2 linked regions of the Luteolibacter sp. LG18 genome follow. The protein of the gene in region 1 binds, or shares a complex with, the protein of each later gene. Links are inferred from orthologs where the notes say so. Each region holds a gene or a part of one and is shown in the gene's direction. Other genes may lie near its edges.

Region 1 (4,608 bases):
GGAAGTTGGTGGCTGAACTCGTTCCCGGGCTGGAGGTGGGGACGATCTCTGCCACTCCTCCCCCTATACCGGCGATCAGACCAGCTCCCGGCGGCGCACCCCAGCTACCTCCGGGTATGGAGCGCACGGGAAAGCGTTAGTCGGGGCCATGCCTGCGAATTATTACGGAAAACCTTAATTTCACAATTCTCAACAGGTAGGTATTTGGATCGGAAAACAACACAAGATGTAGTGTGGTTTTTCGTTGTTGGATTGCAGGGGGGCGAAAACCGGTTACTCTCACCTCACCCCATCCCTCTCGGGGCAACCTCCAACCCTCCTGTCCGGATGTATTTAAAGACTCTCGAAATCCACGGCTTCAAGTCGTTCGCCGACAAGACCCTGATCGAGTTCGACCGCGGCGTGACCGGCATCGTCGGCCCCAACGGCTGCGGCAAGTCGAACGTCGTGGACGCCATCCGCTGGGTGCTGGGGGAAACCTCCGCCAAGGCGCTGCGCGGCGGTGAAATGGCGGACGTCATCTTCAACGGTACCGAGCGTCGCAAGCCGCTGGGCATGGCCGAGGTGACGCTGACGATGGCCGATTGCGAGGCCGCGCTGAAGGTGGATTACAACGAGGTCTCGATCACCCGCCGCGTCTACCGGGACGGCCGCTCGGAGTACCGCATCAACAACACGCTGTGCCGCTTGAAGGACATCCATGACATGCTCATGGACACCGGTATCGGCCGCACCGCCTACTCGATCATGGCGCAGGGACAGATCGACCAGATCCTTTCCTCGAAGCCGGAAGAGCGCCGCATGGTGTTCGAAGAGGCCGCGGGCATCACCAAGTACAAGCGCGAGAAGAAGGAGGCCCTGCGCAAGCTGGAATACACCGAGGCGAACCTGCTGCGCGTGTCCGACGTGCTCGCCGAGCAGGACCGCCGCATGAACTCGCTCAAGCGCCAGGTCGCGAAGGCCCGCCGCTACCAGTCTCTGGCCGGTGACGTCCGCATCCTGGACACCCACCTCGGTCACAAGAAGTTCGTGGAAATCACCGCCGAACTCGGCGAGCTGAAGACTTCCGTGCGCGGGCTCGACATCCGCGAGGCGGAGATCGAGCAGCAGCTTCCGGCGAAGGAGGAAGCCGTGAGCGAGGCTCGCGCCGCCGCCCGCGCGTTCGAAGGCGAGCTCGCCGAACTCCGTCAGCAACTCAACGAGCACCGCAACGCGCTGTCCGCCGCCGAGGGCCGCATCGCCTTCAACGAGGAGCGCAAGGCCGAGCTGGAAAGCCGCATCCGCCAGAACCACGAGGACATCGAGGACACCCGCGAGAAGCTGGCCCGCCAGGAGTTCGAATTCATCTCCGCCAACGAGGAGCTGGAGTCGCTGACCCGCCGCATCATCGAGCAGGAAAACCAGCTCGCCGAGCACGAGGAGCGCAGCCGGTTTTCCAAGGCCGAGCGCGAGTCGATCGAGAACAACCTGCGCGAAGCCCGTGGCGAAGCGAACCGCACACAGACGCTGGTGGCCTCCCACCAGGCCCGCATCGAGGCCGCGCTGTCGCAGCTCGAAGGCACCCGCGAGCGCGCCCGCCAGCTCGGCGAGGAAGAGGAGCGCTTGATGCTGGAACTGGAGGAATTCCGCGCCGAGCAGATGCGGTTCCAGGACGAGGTTTCGGAGAACGCCGCGCGCATCACCGAGTTCGAGGAGGTTTTCCAGAAGGCCGAGCGTGCTTTCCAGCACACCCGCGGTGATCTCGATGCCGCCCGCACCGCCGCCGCCGAGGCGCACAAGGTGCTGGCCCAGCGGTCCTCCCGTCTCGATGTCGTCCGCCAGTTGGTGGCCAGCGGTGAAGGCTTCGAGAAGGGTACCCGCAGCGTGCTCGGCGGTCTTGATCAGCCGGATCATTTCAAGCCGGGTCTGCTCGGTGTGCTCGCCGGTCTGATCGAGGCGGACAACACCTGCGCCCGTGCGATCGAAGCCGCGCTCGGTGGTCATCTCCAGGCGGTGCTCGTCACCGAGTCGAAGCTCGCCGAGGAAATCATCGGCCGCCTGGCCGAGAAGAAGCTCGGCGTGGCCGCCGTGCTGCCGACCGAGTTCATCGGCCATGCCGCCGGTACCCAGATGCAGGCCCTGCCGGAAGGCGCGGTGGCCTGGGCGCTGGACCGTGTGAAGTCGGACAGCCGCGTGACCGCGGTGCTGGAGCGCCTGCTCGAACACGTGCTGGTGGTGCCGGATCTGGCGACCGCCATGAAGCTGCGCGCCTCCTTGCCGGGCACGACCTTCGCCACGCTGAATGGCGAGTTGCTCGGCGCCGAAGGCGTGATCCGCGGTGGTGTCGCCGGCGATGGTTCGGCCTCGGTGCTGGAGCGTCAGAACGAGGTGCGCTCGCTTGAAACCGAAGTCGCCGAACTGACCCGAGCCGAGGAAGAGGCCCGCTCCCGCGTGGAGGAACTCGAACACCGCCTGACCGAAACGCAGGAAGAGGTGGAGGTTTCCCGCGAGCGACTGCAGCGCCAGAAGGTCGAGGTTTCCACGTTGCAAGGCCAGCTTTCCCTCGCCACTCGCGAGGTGGAGAACTACGAGACGAAGCTCGAAAACGTCCGCTGGGAACGCGGTGAACTCGACCAGCGCGAGCGCGCCGCCGCCGAGGCCCGCGAATCGCTGGAGAACGAACTGGCCTCCGCCCGCGAGCGCCTGGAAGGGCTCGATAGCGACCAGCGCCGCCTCCAGACCGAAGCCGATTCCGCCGCCCGCCGCGAAGCCGAGTTCGCCGAGGGCCTCAATGAACTCCGTACCTCGCTCGCCGTCGAACGCCGCGCCAAGCAGGCAGCCGAGGAGCAGCAGCGTCCGATGGAAGCCCGCCTCGCCGAGCTGCGCGAGGTAAGCATGCGCCGTGAGTCGGAAATCGCCTCGTTCGAACAGCGTATCGAAGCCGCCACCGCGGAAAGCGCCTCGCTCGCCGAGCAATGCGAAACCCACCGCTACGAGGCGGAGGATCTCCAGGTGGAAATCGATTCCCGCGCCGCCAGCCGCACCGGTTTGCTGGAAGCCATCGAGCAGGCCGAGTCCGTGCTCGGCGACCTGCGCCGCCAGCACTCCCGCATCACCGAGCAGAAAGGCCGCGAGGAAGTCGCCTCGACCAAGCTCGAACTGCGCCTCGAAAGCCTCGTCCAGACGATCCTGGAACGCCACCAGATCGAACTCGAATCCTTCGAACCGGACGCCCACGCGCTGCTCGCCTGCATCGCCTCCCAGAAATCCCAGCAAGCCCGCGGTGGTCGCCAAGTGGTGGTCGGCTCCGAGGAGGGCGACGAGGACGAGATGGAGACCGTGGTGGTGAACGCCACCGCCGAGGAGAAGATCGAGCTGCCCGGCGAAATGACCGGCGAGCCGGATTGGAGTTTCGTGGAATCCACGGTGGGCGATCTCAAGCGCCGTCTCGATTCGATGGGCCCGGTCAACCTCGACGCCATCGAGGAGTATGAGGAACTCGAGGAGCGGAACACTTTCCTCCGCAACCAGCACGAGGACCTGATGCGCTCGAAGAACGAGCTCATGGAGGTGATCGAGCGCATCAACGAGGAGACCAAGCGCCGCTTCACCGAGACCTTCGCCCAAGTGAAGATCAATTTCCGCGACATGTTCAAGGAGCTCTTCGGCGAGCAGGGCAAGGCCGACCTGATGCTCATCGACGAGAACGATCCGCTCGAATCCGGCATCGAGGTCATCGCCAAGCCGCCGGGCAAGAAGCTCCAGTCGATCTCGCTGCTGTCCGGTGGCGAGCGCTCGATGACCGCCGTGGCGCTGCTGTTCTCGATCTACATGATCAAGCCGAGCCCGTTCTGCGTGCTCGACGAACTCGACGCCCCGCTGGACGAATCGAACATCAACCGCTTCGTCAAGGTGCTGGACCGCTTCATCGACAACAGCCAGTTCATCATCGTGACCCACTCGAAGCGCACCATGGCCCGCGCCGACGTGATGTATGGCGTGACGATGGAGGAGTTCGGCGTCTCGAAGCCGGTGGGCATGCGTCTCACCAGTGCCGACAACATGGGCAAGAACGAGGCGAAGACCGCGGCGCAGAAGGCGGCGCTCCGTCTGGACGCCTGATTGTTTTCCGACAGGAGAGGGAGGGGGGCGCGGCCCGGGCTCGAGTGAGCCCGAAGCCGCGCCCCTCATTTTTCGGTCTTGCCCCCGATGACCCGGGAGGGTCTTTTTCTAACATCCGGATCGGAATCCCATGTCCGGGTCACCGAAGAAGGACCAAAGGCAACTATGAACTCCAAGGGCAAGGTTTGGTTGGTCACGGGAACGTCGTCGGGCTTCGGGCGGCGGATCGTTGAGGAGCTCATCGCGCGCGGCGAATGGGTCGTCGCGACCGCCCGGGATCCCCGCACCGTGGAGGATCTCGTGGCTCTTGCCCCGGAGCGCGTGCAGGCGTTGCCGCTGGATGTCACCAAGCCGGAGGAAATCCATGGTGCGGTTGCCGCCGCGATGGATCGGTTCGGGAGAATCGACGTGCTGGTCAACAATGCCGGCTACAGCGTGGTGGGGGCCGTGGAGGAAACCAGTGAGGAGGAACTCCGGCATATCTTCGAAACCATGTTTTTCGGCGCG
Region 2 (3,221 bases), 1.7 Mb from region 1 along the record:
GTCAGGACATCGCCGCCATCCAACACCACCTGCCCCGCCAGGCCGATGCCGTCGGGAGAATTGGTGGATCCCGACAACTTGAAATCCCCCGAAATGGACCCTTCGACAAACCCGGCGAGGCGCTCGGGCAACACCGACTCAAGGGACACCCGGTGAAGGCGGACGGACCCCGACACGGCCGGACGGTCACCCGAGGCCAGCTTCACATTCCGGAACACCACCGAGCCCGCCACCGATCCTTCGCGATCCTGCCCCACCTTGAACTCTCCTTCTTCAACCGTCAGCCCGGCGGCATTGGCGGAAATCACCAGTCGTTCAATCTCCAGGCCACGCAGCCAGTTCTGGGTGAACCGCCCGCCGTGGAACTGGAGCCGCCAGCCATCGCTGGAACGCTGGGCGTTGAGATGGCTGTTTTCGATTTTTCCGCGGGTGTATTCGGAGAACCCCCAGCGGAGGGTGGCATCGGCCACCTCGAGGGAATTCGCCTCGAACGCCGGAAACTCCTTGAGGAAGGATTCCGCATGGCGGCCCGCCTCCGCGGCATCCTCGGCCCCGGCGCGGATCTCCGCGTCCATCCGGCTCACCAAGATCGAACCGGGGTTCCACTTGCCCACCAATCCATCCAGCAGCCCCATGTCACAGCGGACGTTGTAGGCGTTGATGCTCGAATAATAGGCGTCCGGGCCACCGGTGAGGGCGAGCTTCCGGAGGTTGAGGTGCCCCTGCACCCGCTGGAAGCCCTCCACCTTGGATTGGGACGCGCTGAGATGCTTGCCCAGGGTGGCTGCCATTTGTTTCGGGAAATCCTTCGCGTCGACCCGCTTGACGAGATAGACGCCGCATCCTGCCCCGATAACGAGCAGGAACAGGAAAATCCGGAACATCAGCCACAGCAGATGGAAGGTGGCGGAGGAGTAGCTGCCGCCCGCCATGGAGTAACGCAGTTGGAACCAGAAGCCTTGGCTGGAAATCCACTGGTTGAGTCGCTCGTTGAAGGCCTGGAGTTGTTCGCTTTCCATTGGGGGCTGGCGGGCGCCGGTATTCAAGCGGTCCATTTCAAGGCGAGCGAGTCAAATTTCCCTCGCCCGGCGGGAACCAATCGCCTACCTAGCCCGCCGTGGAAAGCGCCGACTACAAGGTCAAACTGGAGATTTTCGAAGGCCCCCTGGATCTCCTCCTCTACCTCATCAAAAAGGACGAGGTGGACATCCACACGATCTCGATCGAGCGGATCACGCGCCAGTACCTGGACTACATCGACACCTTCAAGCTCCTGAACATCGACCTCGCCTCCGAGTTCATCGTGATGGCGGCCAACCTGATGTATATCAAGAGCCGGACGCTGCTGCCGCGCACCGAGCAACCGCCCGAGGAGGACGCGGAGGAGGACGATCCGCGCTGGGAACTCATCCGGCAGCTCATCGAGTACAAGAAGTTCAAGGATGCCGCCGGTTTCCTCTCGCTGCGCGAGATCGAGCAGGAGGGCAGTTTCGCCCACCAGGCGGACAAGCCGGAAAAGGAGGCGGAAGTGTCACCCGCCCCGCTGGCCGAGGTGTCGATTTTCGACCTGATCCGCGCGTTCCAGAACGTGCTGAAGCGCTTCGAGGAGGCTCACGATTTCGGCGACATCATCGACGACCGCTACACCGTGGCGGACAAGATCGAGTTCCTGCTGGGCCACTTCGCCTGCGGGGAGGCACGGCGCTTCGAGGATCTCTTCGACGGCGCCACCACCAAGGCGGAAGTGATCGTCACCTTCCTGGCGGTGCTCGAGCTGATGAAGCTCAACCAGTTCATGATCCGCCAGACCCAGACCCTGGGCGAGATCGTCGTGGAGCGCCGGACCCCGGGCGCCGCGACCGCCATCGACCTGGAAGACGTCGGCGCGGAGGACTGAGCTCCCGCCTCCCGGACACGAAAAAGCCGCGGCGATCGCCGCGGCCTGACGTGAATCGGAAAGGTCCGGGTGACCGATCAGCCCAGGCGGTAGACGATGCGGGCCTTGGAAACATCGTAGGGGGACATTTCCATCTTCACCTTGTCGCCGACGACGAGGCGGATGAAGCGCTTGCGCATCTTGCCGGAAATGTGGGCGAGCACCTCGTGGCCGCTGACCATGCGGACGCGGAACATGGTGCCGGCGAGGACCGCGGAGATCTCGCCGTCCACTTCCACCGCCTTTTCCTCGTTTTCTTTGCCGGGGCGACGGGGGCCGGGGCCACTGCGTCTGGAGCGGGAACCGGAGGATTTGCGTGGGCGTGGAGGCATGGGCGGTCGGAGGAACAAAAGGAGGGCTGCGGAGCCCGAAAACGGATGAGCCGTGGGCTCCCGAGCCGGGATAATGCCGATTCGTTTCCGAGCATCAATCCCAAAAACCGAACTCCGGACTCGCGCACGGAGCGCTTGCCAATCCATCATATCCGTCTCATTTTCCGGCACCGGAGACGCGGAGCAGCGCCATCCGGAGAAAACCCTTCTTAAATCCCACACGCCAGCCATGCCTGAAATCACTGAAAAGGATCTCCCGCAGAGCCAGAAAGCCCTCTGGCTGCGAGCCCTTAGCGCCATCCAAACCCAGAACCTTCCCTACGCGATCAGCATCCTGCAGGCGATCCTCAAGGACCTGCCGGAATTCCTCGATGGCCGCAAGGTGCTCCGCAAGGTCGAGATCCAGAACACCGGCGGTGCCAAGAAAAAGGGCGGCCTTTTCGGCGGCGGCGGCTTCAGCGCGATGAAGTACTCCGGCGGCGTGAAAAAGGATCCGGCCGGCACCATCGTCCTGCTGGAGAAGGAACTCGAGAAGGATCCGTTCAACGAAGGTGCGAACGACCTGCTGTTCGAATGCTTCATGAAGCTGGAAATGCCGGACAGCGCGGCCTTCGCGCTGGAAACCGTGCGCAAGGGCCCGCCCGAGACCCCGAAGCTGCTCCACAAGCTGGCCCAGCACTATTTGACCCGGAACATGCCGCAGCAGGCCGGCGAGGTGTACACCGACATCCTCAAGATCGCCCCCACCGACTCCGAGGCGGTGAAGGGCGCGAAGGATTGCGCCGCCCAGGCGTCCATGCAGAAGGCGAAGTGGGACGAAAATTCGAACATGCGGGACCTGATGCGCGACCAGGCCCAGTTCGAGGAAATGGAGAAGGCCTCCCGCACCGGCCTGACCCGCGACCAGCTCGAGGAGCGCCGCGACAAGATCATCCTGAAGTACAACGAGGACA

What was found.
Region 2: the proteins of smc (region 1) and llg_RS11975 are in contact, whole or in part, in a crystal structure (PDB 3ZGX), measured with the Bacillus subtilis proteins. The link is inferred for Luteolibacter sp. LG18 from one-to-one orthologs.

The regions. Positions count from the first base shown.
Region 1 is NZ_AP024600.1:4,621,669-4,626,276, reverse strand. The notes cover bases 1-4,301. They hold smc (chromosome segregation protein SMC), read left to right. Parts: upstream 1-327; coding sequence 328-4,101; downstream 4,102-4,301. Other genes in these bases: llg_RS18285 (oxidoreductase), read left to right, coding at 4,267-4,301; llg_RS18295 (hypothetical protein), read left to right, coding at 1-140. In the rest of the region: more of llg_RS18285, read left to right, coding at 4,302-4,608. UniProt on the Bacillus subtilis protein: Required for chromosome condensation and partitioning.
Region 2 is NZ_AP024600.1:2,910,114-2,913,334, reverse strand. What follows is about bases 94-3,007. They hold llg_RS11975 (segregation/condensation protein A), read left to right. Parts: upstream 94-1,117; coding sequence 1,118-1,897; downstream 1,898-3,007. Other genes in these bases: llg_RS11965 (tetratricopeptide repeat protein), read left to right, coding at 2,498-3,007; infA (translation initiation factor IF-1), read right to left, coding at 1,975-2,268; llg_RS11980 (hypothetical protein), read right to left, coding at 94-1,055. In the rest of the region: more of llg_RS11980, read right to left, coding at 1-93; more of llg_RS11965, read left to right, coding at 3,008-3,221. UniProt on the Bacillus subtilis protein: Participates in chromosomal partition during cell division. May act via the formation of a condensin-like complex containing Smc and ScpB that pull DNA away from mid-cell into both cell halves.